Regions from separate parts of the Chitinophaga sp. W2I13 genome, predicted to be linked through region 1. Evidence: riboswitches for the same ligand, from Rfam matches in the RefSeq annotation. Region 1 holds a riboswitch; the other holds the start of a gene.
What was found. A riboswitch is a leader RNA that binds a small molecule or an ion and turns the genes downstream of it on or off. The one in region 1 is predicted to bind cobalamin.
Positions count from the first base shown of each region.

Region 1 (8,169 bases):
AAAAGAAAACTATGCTGCTAAACCCGTGATCCTTGGCCCGGTATCTTTCCTGTTACTCGGAAAAGAGAAAACGGCCGGCTTCAACCGTTTATCGCTGATAGATAAACTGCTGCCGGTATACCTGGAGGTGCTGTCGCAGCTCACACAAGCCGGCGCAGAAGTTGTGCAGCTCGATGAGCCCTGCCTGTCGCTCGACCTGGATGAAGCAGCCCTGCAGGTGTTTACGAATACCTACACGAAAATTCATGCAGCCTTCCCCCAACTGCATATTCTCCTGGCTTCTTATTTTGAATGCTATGGAAAGAATCTGCCGGTGGCTTTGGCATTGCCGGTGCAAACATTGCACCTCGATCTCGTGCGTTGCCCGTTGCAACTGGAAGATATCCTCGATACAGCTATTGCCCATACTTCTTTGCACCTCTCGCTGGGTGTAGTGGATGGCAGGAATATCTGGAAAAATGATTATGAAAAATCTTTACAGCAGATACAAAAGGCAGTAAACGTGTTAGGAAAAGACCGTATCGCCATTGCTCCTTCCTGCTCATTGCTGCATGTGCCGTGCGACCTGGATAACGAAACAGCCCTGTCTCCCGAAATTAAAAACTGGATGGCCTTTGCCAAACAGAAATTGCAGGAACTGAATGAGCTGCGTGATATTGTGAACGGCAATACGGCGCTGCTGGAAGCCAATAAAGCAGCTATCCATAACAGGGCCACCTCGCCGCTGATTCATAGGAAAGAAGTGAAAGAGAGGATAGCGGCATTTACCGCCGCAGATGCACGCAGGAACAGTACGTTCCCGGTGCGTCAAAACATCCAGCAGCAGCAGTTTGGACTGCCACTGTTTCCTACAACTACGATCGGCTCTTTCCCGCAAACAGATGATATCCGTCAGTTAAGGGCGCGCCTGAAAAAAGGAGAGCTGACCACCGAACAATATGAAGCCGCCATTGAAAAAGCGACCATAGAGGTGATCCGCTGGCAGGAGGAGATTGGCCTGGATGTACTGGTACATGGTGAGTTTGAACGGAATGATATGGTAGAATATTTTGGTGAGCAACTGCAGGGATTCCTGTTTACAAAAAATGGCTGGGTACAGAGCTATGGCAGCCGTTGTGTAAAACCACCGGTTATTTTTGGAGATGTAAGCCGTCCGGCAAACATGACCGTGCGTTGGAGCAGTTTTGCGCAGGCGCATACCGATAAACTGATGAAAGGCATGCTCACCGGTCCGGTTACCATTTTGCAATGGTCCTTTGTACGGGACGACCAGCCCCGTTCCACTACGGCCAACCAGATCGCGTGGGCTATCCGCGATGAAGTAGTGGCATTGGAGCAGGCAGGCATTAAGGTGATCCAGATAGACGAACCTGCTATCCGGGAAGGCTTACCTTTGCGTAAAGAAAACCGCGCAGCTTACCTGGAATGGGCGGTACAGGCGTTCCGCATTTCCGCCAGCGGCGTAAAGGATGAAACGCAGATCCATACACACATGTGCTACAGTGAATTTAACGATATCATTGAGCATATTGCAGCGATGGATGCAGATGTAATCACCATCGAAACCTCGCGTTCGCAGATGGAGTTACTGGATGCATTTGCTGATTTTAAATACCCTAACGAGATAGGCCCCGGCGTATACGATATCCATTCTCCCCGCCAGCCATCTGCGGAAGAAATGATTTCGCTGCTGGAGAAAGCCGCCATCACACTTCCTGCCAGGAACCTGTGGGTAAACCCGGATTGTGGGTTGAAAACCCGTAAATGGCCGGAAACAAAAGTGGCATTGTCGAATATGGTCCGAGCAGCGGAAGTGATGCGGGGAAAAGCATCTTTGTAAAAAAGAAAAACAGTACAATCATGACTATAGAAGAAAAAATTCTTCATTCGGAAACCCGGATCTTTAAAGCCGTATTTCCCAGCACTACCAACCACTATGATACCTTGTTCGGCGGCACGGCCATGTCGCTCATGGATGAAGTAGCGTTTATTACTGCTACCCGTTTTGCACGTAAAAAAATGGTAACGGTATCTTCCGGGAAAATAGATTTTAACCGGCCCATTCCGGCAGGCACCATCGTGGAACTGATCGGGAAAATCATCGAAGTAGGAAATACCAGTGTTAAAGTATTGGTGGAAATATACATTGAGGAAATGTATTCCTATTCACGGGAAAAAGCCATCACCGGCACTTTTAGCCTGGTGGCCATTGGCGACGATAAGCACCCGGTAAGCGTGAAATAGTCGAAAAAGAAAGAGGGGCGTTTGTAAACAAACGCCCCCTTCTTTTAGATTATTCATGGATATTATTCGAGGTTCAGATCTTTTACGCCCAGCACTTCTGTAGAAATTTCCCCTAACCATCCAGCTTCTGCACGGATAGCCGTATGCACTTTAATAAAGTTGATCCCTGTCAGCTTCACCGGCTTGCCGGTTTTATCTACTGCCCAATCCAGTTTTATTTTCGCATCGGTATCTTCATTCGCATGGTTATCTGCATAACCCCACGAGAAAGCGGGTGAAACATAGAAGGGAGAGAAAGGATCGCTGGAAGTATTTTTAATGTTGATGTCTGTTAACTTAGTACCGGTGAAAGTGATGCTGTCGCCTTTCCACTGCGGGTAATACGACTGATCATGAAATACATTTTTAGCAAGGTAACCGGTGTTGCCCTGGTTGTCTTTCCAGCGGATATACTCCGTGTCGCTGGTATAGGGATCATCCGGATTGGTCACCCTTTCTTTTGTTTCGTTGGGCTTGTAGTATGTGACCTGGTAGTTCTTTACGGTTTTGGAACTGTTGTATTCTGAGCCGGCAATTTCATACCATTCATCATCGGGGAGGCCATTTTTATTGGCATCCACGGATACGGAGATCACGCCGGGTTCTGCAAACTGGTTGAAAGCATTGCCCAATACCACGAAGGAGTATTCGCCGGGTACATTTTTGATGGTATGATCAAAGCCCATTACTACATATCCGCCGAATCCGCCGAGGGAAATCATATCTTCTTTTCCTAAAGCCGCCAGTGCGTAATCCGCCATTTGTTTTGCTGAATCGCCCTGCTTCCACATGGGAAGTTCATTGGTGAACTGTCCGGGTGCGGGGAAGTACTCAAAAACTTTGGTCACCTTATTCAGGAAAGGACCGGTAGGCTCAGGGTCCTCAATGGGCGGGGTTACGTCTTTATCCTTTGAACAGCTGCTTACCATAGCAGCGATGAACGTGGCAGCAAGTAGAAGTTTACTTTTCATTTGTATACATTTAGTTGGTTATGATTATTTAGTTGCGGAAACAAATGCAATGTGTGCGGGTATCTCGCCGGTGGTGACCGACCATTTCTTTTTACCTGTTTTATCAAAGCAGTAAAGGGTTCCGGAAGAAACGTAGTCCTTTGCATCCGTCACAAAAATTTCTTTGGTGATGGGGTTTACTGCAACGCCGTAAGGCATACGGATGGATTTGTCGGTACCATCAGCGATAAAATTGGTGTTTAACACAGTCTCCGTTTTTACATTTACCATATTATAGGTGATGGTCCATTTGCCGGTGTTATAGCTGAAGACAGAACCATACACATAAGCGGTGTCGCCGGAAATACACAGGTTGCTCACGGGAATATCAAATTGTTTTTTTACCGCATCCGTTTTTGTATCTATCACAAAAAGGCGGGATGGTGTATTATAATAATCGCCGCGGGAAGTCACGTAGACATCGCCATCATTGTCTGCCTTGAGGCGGTCGAGGTTAATCGCCACATCAATCTTTTTTATCTCTTTAAAAGTATTCAAATCTATTACCGACACGGTGCGGTCGTAATTTGGTGCGCGGTAGCCGCCGGAATTGGCTACATAAAGTTTGTTGCCCACTACAGCCATTTCTTCCGGTTGGTAACCCACAATCACTTTACGGGTAATTTCCAGGGTAGTGGTGTCTATCTCTGCTACAAAACCAATGGGTGCATTGGGTTCTATCAGTACGGGGCCTGCATAGGAGCTTACGTATGCCTTGCCGTTGGCAAAAGTTATATAGCGGCAGTTGAGGATATCAATTTGTTTGATACGTTTGGTGCTGGCTGCATTCATCACTTCCACCTTGTTGGAAATGTTGATCACGGCATACAACTTCGTACCATATACTTCAATATCGTTGCCTACATCGCCCAGTTCCTTTACAGTAGTGGGATTGGCAGTAGCATAGATATTACTTTTGTAGATGCCTGTGGTATAGTCGTAATAATCCAGAGAGGCTTTATTACTGCCCATATTGCCTTCATTCAGCAGGTAAAATCCATTGAGCAGGGATCCTGGTGTGGCGGTATCCACGGGTGTTACTTCCGGCGGAACAATTTTTTCTCCTTTCCGGCAACCGGTGATGGCCAGTCCTGCCAGGGCGGCCACCAATACTGTATTCCTTAGCTGTTTCATCATGACGATTAAATATTCACGGTTAAAATGAAGCGGTAATTTCTCCCCGGCATGGGGTAGCTGATCACCACTTCATAGAACTGGTTGGCGAGATTATTTACCTGTGCCGTTACATGGAACCGGGTATGTTTGTAACTGAATTGTTTGCCCAGTGAAATATCGCTGGTATACCAGGGCTCCACGTAGTTCTTTAACTTATTTTCTTTGCTGTTGTACCGTTCTCCCGTATAAATGAAGCTGTAGTTGGCTTCCCATTGTTTATAGTCGGCGCTCAGTATCACCGAGCCGCTGTGACGGGGAATGTAAACGATCTGGTCGCCGTAAAAACTGCCGGAGGGATCGGTGAAATCCTGTGCGCGTTGGTACGTATACGTGAGCCGTGTGCTGAACTGCACCTGTTTTTTTATAAGCCATAGCGCTTTTGCTTTTACATCCACGCCTTTTATCTTTACAAACCCCAGGTTCTCCATTTGCCAGCTGAGCATGCTGGCGCCGGGAACGGCTACGATCTTATCCTTTACTTCATTGTAATAGACGTCTGCCTCGATACCTGCCTGAGTGAGCCAGCTGCTGGCAAAGGTTTTATTCCAGGTGAATCCTGCATCATATTGTGTGGCGAATTCGGGTTCCAGGAAGCGGTTGCCGATCTCGGTATAATAGAGGTCATTAAATGTAGGCATGCGGAAGATCTGTTTGTAAAACCCACGAAGCCGGAAATCCGGTGAGCGCATGGGCTGCCAGGAAACAAATACTGCCGGTGTAAATTTCTGCTGGTAGGGCGCCGAAGCATTTTTCTTTACAGTTTCATTCACGAAGGTGGCCAGCAGGCTGGCCTGTGCGCTGAAACGGTTGAAGCTGATGTTTGTGGCGGCAGCAGCCAGTGTGGTATAACGGGTAGGGTAGCTGAAGTTGGTCAGGTCCGCATCCAGGCGGTTCCATTGAAAGTCGCCCGAAGCCGCAATGGTCCACCAGTTGGTAAGGGCATACTGGTGTGCCAAGGAGAAATACATTTCATATTGGCGGTAGTGGTTATCTATATAAAGCCGGGCAGTATCCGGCGCCAGGAACCGCGTATAGTCGTAGGCGTATTTCCCGTTCAGCAGGATGCTGTAACGTTTGGTAATATCTTTGCGGAAGCTGGATTGCACAAAGATGTTCTGATCCCATTGACGGTCCACATGCCCGAACACACCGTTTACAATGAACCCGGGCAGGCCGCGCTGCGATTGGTAATAATACACTTTGGTGCTCCACTCCCCGCCATTCAGCAGGCCATTGAAACTGCCTTCCATGCGAACGGCATTGATGTCGCCGTTTTTCCGGTAAGCGCTGGTATCATATACCAGGTGCCCGTTTTCATCCCGTTTCTGGTAGGAGAATTTATACCTGCCGGTAGCATTGATCCATTCGGTGCTGAAGGAGGCGGATACTTTGCTGCTGATCTTCTGCTGCCATAGCAAAGAGGGATTAAACAGGCCAAAGGAGCCGGTTTTGATAGTACCCCTGAGATGTGTTTTTTCTCCCGGTGCAAATTTAGGTTTGAGAGAAGTAAGATAGATGGCCCCGGCTGATCCAAAGTCTTTCGCCGGCTGAAAGATGTTGCTTTTCTGCCCGTTGTACAGGGCGATTTCCTCCATATTATCCAGCGAAAACCGGCCCAGGTCCACCTGTCCGTTCTGGGCATTGCCCAGTTGAATGCCATCATAAAATACGCCCACCTGGTTGGTGCCCATGCTGCGTATATCAACGGTTTTGAGACCGCCAATACCGCCGTAGTCCTTTACCTGCAACCCGGCAAAAAAACGGATAGCATCCGCCACGGAGTGGCTGCCCAGCCGCTCCAGTTCTTTCGCCTGCATTTTCTGCCCCGGGCTTACTTCCCTGGCCGTACGCGGGGCTGTAACGGATACCTCCCGGAGGTCCTTGGATTTTACGCTGTCGGCCTGTTGTGCAAGGGCACTCACCACCCCACAGAGCAATACCAGCAACATCCCGGCGGTTTTCGCCGGTGTTTTAAAACGCATCATTCCCAAGCCTGTTAATGTTCCATCAACAGCTTTCGCAATAAGAAAAATAATCAGGAAAGAGACAAGATACGGGGGATACCCGCAGATTGAATTTATTCCCAAGCTTCATTCCACGAAAGCTTAAAAAAGTAGTTGTATGGCAGGTATTCTGACTTATCTCTGCTTCAGGCGACCTTCCCATTGAATGTTCAACAGTGGTCTGATTGGCGATGCCTTAGCATTGTATGAGACTTACAGCAGCGGGACTGTCCGGGATTTTCACCCGAGTTCCCTTTTAATCAGGTATATCCGGAGTGGACATGCCTGAACCATAGCGGGGCAAAAGTAGGTTATTATTTGATCGATTCAAAACGGGAGCGGTATCCATGTGGGCATATCCACCCTGAAAGCTGACCGAAACCCTGGTTTTTGACAGGGATAGTGCATTGATAGTGCATTGATAGTGCATGGGAGTGCATCATGAGTGCATGAGTAGTGCATGAGTAGTGCATGCGGACTGTATGCATAGTGCATGGGTTACGCAACGAATACGCTGGTTTCACGCATCTGTGAAGCATGCGCGAGGTAATACCGGGTCAGGGCGGGTGCAGGTATTATTTTGCCATGGCTGATTCTTCACAATTGTCTTTGCGCCTGGTGTCGATGAGATATTGGATTTTCCACCCATCCGGGAGCTTCACCAGTTGGAAGGAGTCTACCCCACAGTGGGAAAACTGTCCTTTGAAGAAGAAGCGGTAGGGTGTCCATACAGCAGCCAGCCGGCCATCTATCAGGACGGAGCCAAATACAATACGCTCGTCCGCCGCCTGGGCCGGGAGTCTGCCTATAAAAGAGGAAAATTCATTGACCGGCGTGGTGTGGATAGTTTGCTTGCCTGCTTTGTCTTCCATCACCGACTGCAATATCGCTCCCGGCGCGAAACAGGCGGCCACCGCTACACTATCTGAATTATTCATGGCAGTAAACAGCTGGTTAATAGCAGCTTTCACTGCTTCCTCCGGTGCCTGGGCGTAGAGAGAGGCACCCATGATGATAAGTACGAAGCTGAGTATAATACGGCGCATTTTTTTTCTTACAATATACTGATTTTGTATTTGTACCAGCGCCTAACTGATGATGCCTTTCTCTTTTAAAACATCTTCCTCGTTTTCATGACTGATATACATGATTATTTTGAGTGCATCATTAAGATGGTGTAAAATGTAAGTAATCTCAAATTCAATGACTTCCTCCGGATTTTTTGAGAAAACAGCGCCCCATCTGACCAGCGCCCTGGTATAGTATTTCCCCATCGGCGACGTTTCTACTTTAATGACTTTCATTTCCTGCATGCCGACCTTGTGGTTAAATTTAAACATCTCTTCCAGCCATTGCGTGAACTTTTCATCATTTTTAAAAGTCATGCTTCCCGATGGCCCGGCGGCCATGAAGTTTTCTGCATAACAACTGGCGATGATACTTGTATCGTTGCCTAAGGAGGCCCGGCCATAAGTGGTGAAGAAGTCGGTGAATGATGTCATAACGGATAGTTTTTAGGGGAAGCGGATTTACGGTTTCTATACAAAAAGTATTCCTGGCTATTACCATCCCCACTGGTTAGATTTTTGCTTTACCCCTTGCATGGCAAAAAAAACCAAAGGCATCTATAAATCGGGCACAAGCGGACTCGTACTACCCGTGCCTAACAAGCTGGCCTATCCTCCCGCTTTCCGGGA
Region 1 covers NZ_JBNPWD010000001.1:725,461-733,629, reverse strand. Annotated here, with positions in the region: gene metE (5-methyltetrahydropteroyltriglutamate--homocysteine S-methyltransferase) at 1-1,840, shown strand, start outside; gene QFZ48_RS02940 (acyl-CoA thioesterase) at 1,861-2,244, shown strand; gene QFZ48_RS02935 (hypothetical protein) at 2,307-3,254, opposite strand; gene QFZ48_RS02930 (YncE family protein) at 3,279-4,430, opposite strand; gene QFZ48_RS02925 (TonB-dependent receptor plug domain-containing protein) at 4,436-6,454, opposite strand; cobalamin riboswitch at 6,576-6,782, opposite strand; gene QFZ48_RS02920 (nuclear transport factor 2 family protein) at 7,048-7,518, opposite strand; gene QFZ48_RS02915 (hypothetical protein) at 7,561-7,974, opposite strand; gene QFZ48_RS02910 (DUF72 domain-containing protein) at 8,075-8,169, shown strand, end outside.

Region 2 (8,169 bases), 170 kb from region 1:
TGCACCGGTGTACACCTGTCCGCGGCAGCTCCTGAAAAAAGTGCTGGCAGATGCCGAAAACAGTGGCTTTCTGCCGTATTTCTCACAGGAATTTGAATGGTTTAACTTTACAGAAACGCCTGATACCGTTCACCAGAAACAGTTCCGCGACCTTACGCCTTTATCGCCCGGCATGTTTGGATATTCTATCCTGCGCAGCGCGTTAAAGAATGAGTACATGAGCAGCCTGTTTGAACAACTGGTAAAATTTGATATCCCGGTAGAAGGATTACATACAGAAACAGGGCCCGGCGTTTATGAAGCAGCTATTAAGTATGGCAGGGTTTTACAGGCCGCCGACCAGGCCATACTGTTTAAAACCGCTGTAAAAGAGATCGCATACAAACATGGCGTAATGGCCACCTTCATGGCTAAGATCCATGAAAGCCTGCCAGGCTGCAGCGGGCATGTGCACCAGAGCCTCTGGGATGTGGGCAGTCAACAGAATTTATTTTACGACGAACACGACGAACATAAAATGAGTGCCATCATGAAAAGTTACATCGCCGGGCAGCTGCACTGTTTACCTTTCATATTACCCATGATAGCGCCTACCATTAACAGCTATAAACGGCTGGTAGAAGGCGCCTGGGCTCCTACTACGCTCACCTGGGGCATAGACAACAGAACGGTGGCATTACGGGCCTTGCCGGGCGATAAAAAGGCCACCCGCCTGGAAACGAGGGTAGTTGGCTCGGATACCAACCCCTACCTCGCACTGGCCGCCTGCCTGGCTGCCGGGTTGTATGGCGTGAAAAATAAAATGGTGCTTGAAAAAAAATTGACCACCGGCAATGGGTACAAAGACACCTCGAATGGTGTATTACCACAGAACCTTCATGTGGCCACCCAACAAATGAAGGAATCGACCCTTGCAAAAGAACTGTTTGGTGAACCTTTTGTGGAACATTTTACGTTAACCAGGGAATGGGAGTGGCGGCAATATGCCAAAGCAGTGACCGATTGGGAACTTAAAAGATATTTCGAAATCATCTAAGCATCAGCATATGGCATTTCAGTATAATTTTCCTACTACTATCCGTTTCGGCGCAGGCGTCATCAGCGAGCTGCCAGCCTATTTACAGAAAAACGGATTATCACGGCCCATGATCGTTACCGATCCAACGATAGCTGGATTATCATTTTTTAAATCGATCGTGAGTGACCTGCAGGCACATCACATCTCCGTGGAAGTATTCAGTGATATCCACAAAAACCCGGTGAAGAGCGATGTGTATAAGGGCACGGATCTCTGGGATCATACACAACGCGACAGCATCATCGGTATTGGCGGGGGCGCCGCGCTGGATGTGGCACGCGCCATTGTGCTGCGGGTTAACCACCGGGAAGACCTGTTTAAATACGACGACCTGATAGGCGGCGATATTTATGTGACCAACGACGTACCTCATTTTATCACCGTACCTACTACCGCCGGCACGGGTAGCGAAGTGGGCAGAAGCGCCATCATTGCCGACGACGACACCCATCAGAAAAAAATACTGTTCTCACCTAAACTGATGGCGAAGATTGTATTTGCGGATCCGGCTCTTACCATGGACCTGCCGCCGTTTATCACCGCCGCCACGGGCATGGATGCATTGACCCACAACATGGAAGCATTCCTGGCAAAGAATCCACATCCCCTGTGTGATGGCATTGCCCTGGAAGGTATCTATCTCATTAAAAACTCACTGGAAAAAGCTACTAACAAACCGGACATAGAAAGCAGGAGCAACATGCTCATGGCTTCCATGATGGGCGCCATCGCTTTTCAGAAAGGACTGGGCGTGGTGCATTCCCTTGCACATCCTCTCTCCTCCCTGCTGGACACGCATCACGGTCTCGCTAATGCCGTAAATATTCCTTATGGCATGCAATTCAATATTGCAGGCTTTGAAGAAAAATTCCGGCGCATCGCCAGAACACTGGAGTTAAAAGAAGAAACAGGCGAAGCAGTGGTACAATATCTTTTCGATCTTAATGCAAAGATAAATATCCCGCATCACCTCCGCGATATCGGTGTTACCAACGCACATGTGGACACACTGGCAGACCTGGCACTTGCCGATTTCGCCCATCCCAATAACCCTAAACCGGTTACCCGGGAAGATTTCAAACAGTTGTACCTAAACGCGCTTTAGATCATGAAGAAAAAGATAGGGATCAGCTATACAGAAGCCAGTTTTGTCAATTATGAAAACTGGTTTACACCCGAAGACCTCGGCGATGACCTCGAAGTGGTGATCCTTTCCTTCCTGCGTAATAACGTGGAAGATATTTATACCTGCGATGGCCTGGTGCTTACCGGTGGCGTGGATGTGATTCCCTCGCTGTATGGCGGCGCCGAAAACTATCCGCATCAGCCGCAGGAATTTCTGCCGGAAAGGGATGCTTTTGAAAAACGCATCTATGAGTATTCCCAACAGCAACAGCTGCCTGTATTAGGCATCTGCCGCGGATTACAATACATCAACATCCTGGAAGGCGGGAAAGTATATGAAGACATCGGCGAAGCCGCCAACAAAATTCATAAAAAAGATATCAGCGATAAAATACACGGCGTAAATATCCGGAAAGACTCATTGCTGTACAGCATTACCGGCCAGGAAAAAGGACAGGTGAACAGCGCGCATCACCAGGGCATCCACCCGGCCAGGCTGGGAAATAATATTATGGTAAGCGCCACCTCCGACACCAGCGATGAAATGATTGAGGGTATTGAGTTCAAAGATAAAACCGGTAAAGGCTTTATGCTTTGCGTGCAATGGCATCCGGAAAGAATGCCGGAGAAAGAAAACAACCCGCTTTCCCAGCAAATCAAAACACAATTTCTTCAAGCAGTTAGAAACCATACGAAATGAGAATCTTTAATCCTGCCACCGCACAAACCCTCGCCGTTCTCAGAGAAGATTCACTGGCAAGGGTAGTTGAAAAAACCGCGTTGCTGCGGCTGGCATTCGACCGCTGGTCGGCCAAGCCACTGGCAGAACGCATCAAAGTAATTACCCGGTTCAACCAGCAGCTGGAAAAGAGAGTGGAAAAACTGGCGGGCGTGCTTACAGCTGAAACCGGAAAACCATTGCAGCAATCACGCAATGAAATCAACGGCGCCGTAGCCAGGATTAACTGGATGCTGGAGAACGCAGAGAAGTACCTGTCGGACGAATGGGTAACGAATACAGATAGCTTAAAAGAAAAAATCTCCTACGAACCACTGGGCGTTATCTGCAATATCTCCGCCTGGAATTATCCCTACCTGGTAGGTGTAAATGTTTTTATTCCGGCCCTGCTGGCGGGCAATACTGTGTTGTATAAACCTTCCGAATATGCTACTCTAACGGGTATGGAAATAGAGAAACTTTTTTACTATGCCGGTCTTGAGCAAAATGCTTTCAAGGTAGCCATTGGCGGGAAAGCCACCGGCGAAAGCCTCATGGATCTGCGGGTAGACGGCTACTTCTTTACCGGCTCTTATAAAACCGGTAAATACATTTATGAAAAAGTTGCTTCCAGGATGCTGCCCTGTCAACTCGAACTGGGTGGAAAAGATCCGCTGTATGTAACAGACGACATCGAAGATATCGCAGCAGTGGCATCAGCTACAGCCGACGGCGCCTTTTATAACAACGGTCAGAGCTGCTGCGCAGTAGAACGCATTTATGTACATGAAAAAGTATACGATGAATATGTAGCTGAATTTGTAAAAGCAGTGAAGTCGTGGAAACTGGGACTACCTACAGACGACGGCGTGTACTTTGGCGCCATCACGAGAAAGGAACAGTTAAAAGTACTCGAAAACCAGGTACTGGAAGCCCGTGCAAAAGGCGCCACGCTGAAACTCGGCGGTCATATCATTGTACATGATGGCAACTTCTTTGAGCCCACCGTTCTCACGGATGTGGATCACAACATGAAAATTATGCAGGAAGAAAGCTTTGGCCCGGTGATAGGCATCATGAAAGTAACCAGTGATAAAGAAGCTATTCAACTAATGAACGATACGGAGTATGGTCTTACTGCATCGGTATACTCTTCCAATGGTGAAAGGGCGCAGGAAATCCTTTCGCAGGTAAATGCGGGTACCGGCTACTGGAACTGTTGCGACCGGGTTACAGCAGGATTGCCGTGGGCGGGCAGGAAGCACTCCGGCTTTGGCGCAACGTTATCGCACCAGGGATTGAGAGCGTTTACCAAAACGAAGGCGTGGCAGATGAAGGGATAAGTTTTATAGAAATATTGTTTGTAAAGCGTGGTGCAATGTTGAATTGCATCACGCTTTTTTTATGAGTTAACAGGTTACAAAGGCAACCCATCCACTGAAATTCCTCCTACCACATCATTTTGGCAATTATACCTAATTACCGTAGGTTTGCTTCCGCATTTGGTTCCGCCCCGTGGCGGATTAAAAGGGAATCCGGTGTAAAACCGGAGCTATCCCCGTAGCTGTAATCCTGCATTTATCGTCAGATAAATTGTTTTTCCGGATGAACTCCATACCACTGTCTGCCTGTCCGGCAGATGGGAAGGTCCCGGAAAAGCAGGTAAGCCAGAAGACCTGCCTCTTGTAATTAATCATTCAACGCTTTCGGGTGAAATGCTGTGAATGTGGGCCTGCCAGCCATTTTATGCGCTGTTATTTTTTTTCGTTTAGCCTTAGGCGTAATTCCGGAGGATAGCCGGTATTATGATCATTTCTCCAGGGTTTTGCCCCGGGAGAAACGTGCGTTGTATTTTCTTAATAAAACAATAAATATGAAAAAACAGTTATTATCCTTTCTGTCTGCAGCACTGATGCTGTTTGTTGCTTCCTGCCAAAAAGATGATGCGTTACAGCCGCTCGAACGCCAACGCACAAGCGAAACGGGTACCGGCGGTGTTACGGCTTCATTAATCGCCGGCAAATACGGCAATGGATTTTTTATCGCCAACGAAGGGTGGTTTGGTCACGGCACCGGTGACCTGCATTTCTACTCCTACAGCGGCGATAGTCTTGTACCTAACATTTATCATGCAGAGAACCCCGCAGGCGCATTGGGTGGCCCATCCAACACGCTGCAGTATGCTACTATCTTCAACGGTAAAATGTATATTGTTGTAAAAGCAGGCGGCCCGCTGGTAGTGACAGATGCCGGCAGCCTCGTGGAAACCGGCCGTATTACCACCCTGCCGGGTAATGATGGTCATGCTTTTATCGGTGTGGATGCCACCCGCGGATTGCTGAGTGCAAAGGACGGCGTATATCCCATCACGTTACCTTCCCTTGCTGTAGGTGCTAAAGTAACTGGTGTAGCGGGTTATACCGGTGATATGTTAAAAGCCGGCAGCTATATTTTTGTGTTATCCCAAACAGATGGTATCGTTGCTTTAAACAGCAGTACCTATGCCGTAGTAAAAAAATTCGGCGCAGCCAACCTGGCCTTTGCTGCCGGTAAAGATGGCGGCGTATATGCCACCAACGCAGATTCCCTGATCCGCATAGATCCGGTTACACTGGCGCGAACCGCAGTGAAATTGCCTTTCACGGTACCTTCCCCATGGGGCGCATGGCGTCATGCTGCCATCACTGCCTCTACAACGGAAAATGCCGTTTACATTGTGCGTAACAACGGCTTTGCCGGTGGCACCCAACTGTATCGCTATATCATTGGTAACACGGCATCTCTTGCATCTCCTTTTATTACACTGCCTTCCGGCCAGTATTTCTATGGCGCCGGCGCAGCGTATAACAAGGATAAAAATGAACTGGTGATGACTACGCTGAACGGTTCCTTCACCGGGGATGTGAACAGGGTGCTGATGTATGATGCCACTACGGCCACATTGAAAAAAACGATTACTTACAACGGATGGTATTTCCCCGCCATGCCTGTATTTCATGAGTAGAGGAAGAAATAAAAAGAGGCGACTCCTGCGAGTCGCCTCTTTTCTTAAAAATCCAGCGGCAACTTCATATTCATTACCACAGGCTCCAGCTTTTCGAGCGACCTCCATAAACCCACTTCTACCTTATCTTTTTCCGTGAGCCGGAAAAGCCATTGCCGTATAAAATTTTTAGGGAGATAATAATCAATAGTCAACCGGCTTCTCTGGTCTGTTACCTTTTCCACCGTATAGTAGAAAGCGTTATGCCGCTTCTCATCTGTTTCACTGAACAACGCCTTTTGTTCCGGATCGTACGAAAAACTGCTGGTGAACATTATCACATGTTCGCCATTATCCATCACATGCCGGTGACGGCTACCTACGCCGGGCAGAAAATGTTCTACTTCGTCTATTGCCACCACACCGGGTTGCCACAGGTGCCTGAACTCAAAATGCACGACGCTATAAATGAGCGTTTTTATATCCCGGTCAAATTCCTTCGACACAGAAATCATTTTCGTTTTATTTTTAAGCTCTATCTGTGGATCGGGATCAGGTGGTAAGGTATTGCGCAGTTCACTTAAATGCGTGTAGTGAAAAGAAATATTACCGGTTTCTGTTTGTTTGATGCTGGCATCCCATGTCATCCATTGCGCCAGTCCTTCCGGCGGCTCATCATGCAACAGGTTATCTGTTACCAGCCAGTATTCATGCTGTTCTATATCATTTTTCAACAACTGGTGCGCCACTATCACATCTTTCCCTATCAGCTTACTGAAATTCTTTACCTGGTAGGTGGTAAACTCGCCATAGTGGGTAATTACCTTCAGGGTAAGGTCAATAGCGGATACACATGCTTTACACTGGCAAATTTTGCGGTGATTGTAATTGACCAGGTACCGGTGAAATTCGCAGAACATCTTTTCCACCTGCTTATACAGTACTTCCAGCTCCGGCGGGGATCCAAACTTATAGAACAGGATGGCGTCGCCTTCCACTTCAGACACTTCCAGGCCCGACTGATTAGCGTTTATCAGCAGTTCCAACAGTTGCTGGATAATATGGCGGCTGTGCTCAATCTCTATTTCATTCACAAAACGGGTAAAGCCACTTATATCCGGAATAAAAAGCAGCCCTCTATTTTCCATTTTTTTTATTAAAGTTAGAGATAAAAATAATAAAAACGGCATATAGCTGCGCTTCCGGGTATACCGGTCCTTATTTCTTCTCCAACCGGAAGATCATGGCGTCCGCAGCGTCTACCGTTACATGGATCTTCCCTTTCTCCCTGGATGTTTTACCGGAGAATAATTCTTTACAGAGATATTCCCCGGGGCTGAGTCCCAGCTTATCAAAATCAGCTTCGAAAGCGGTGGCTTTCCTGTTATAGTTCACCACGGCCAGGTATGTAAACCGGCCGCTGTTGTGTACAAACAGGCTGGAGGGGGTTTCGCCGGTATGGTGATCTACCGGAACAAAACCATTAGGCAACTGTGCGGCTTCCAGCACCTCGCGGTTTTGCAACAGCTGCTGTGCCACGCCGGAAGCGCTGCTGTGCTCAGCATAATCGTCGCCGGTAACAACGGTGCCGGTAACGATGGCAGAGGCAAGGCGGGCTCTGTTCTCACCGGGACTGGCGCCCGCAAACACTACGTGATCTGCATCGGTAAAATCGTATACTTCATTCTGCCACCAACCCAAACTGGTAGCATTAAGGGTATAGGCTGTTTCGTCAATGTTTTTAAACGCATCGCAGGCGATACGGCGCATATGCACATATCTGCCAGTGGCCATACCGGGCGAAATAGCGGCGTATACCAGCATCTTGCTATCCAGCTGATCTACCAGGAATTCCATGCCCTTCCTGAACGCCTGCATGCCCGTATGCACAGAAGGATCATACCAGCCATCTGCCTCTATGGCCGCATGGCCAATGAAGTCGATCTTAATCATTTCAAAGCCGGTTTCCCTGAACCGTTTGATGAGATAGGCGATGCGGTCGCGGGTAGCGGGATGAGTGGGGTCCATGGCACGGGCGCCATCAAAATCGTGGTATTGCCCGTTTACTTTGGTCCAGGTTTCCTCGTAATTATAACGGCTTCCTTCTACTACGCGGGACGATTTGGACCAGTCTACGAACGGCGCCCAGTAAATACCGGGTTTACATCCCCGTTGTCTGCAATAAGCCACAAATTCTTTCAACTGGCTGAAATCGCCGGTCATGCCGCCTTTGGTCATGTTATCCCAATAAGAGTCGAGGTCTAT
Region 2 covers NZ_JBNPWD010000001.1:897,009-905,177, forward strand. Annotated here, with positions in the region: gene QFZ48_RS03655 (glutamine synthetase family protein) at 1-1,036, shown strand, start outside; gene QFZ48_RS03660 (iron-containing alcohol dehydrogenase) at 1,047-2,183, shown strand; gene QFZ48_RS03665 (gamma-glutamyl-gamma-aminobutyrate hydrolase family protein) at 2,187-2,903, shown strand; gene QFZ48_RS03670 (aldehyde dehydrogenase family protein) at 2,900-4,264, shown strand; cobalamin riboswitch at 4,408-4,619, shown strand; gene QFZ48_RS03675 (DUF5074 domain-containing protein) at 4,795-5,925, shown strand; gene QFZ48_RS03680 (DUF2652 domain-containing protein) at 5,970-7,052, opposite strand; gene QFZ48_RS03685 (hypothetical protein) at 7,123-8,169, opposite strand, start outside.
Region 2: another riboswitch for cobalamin. It lies ahead of QFZ48_RS03675 (DUF5074 domain-containing protein); the one in region 1 lies ahead of QFZ48_RS02925 (TonB-dependent receptor plug domain-containing protein).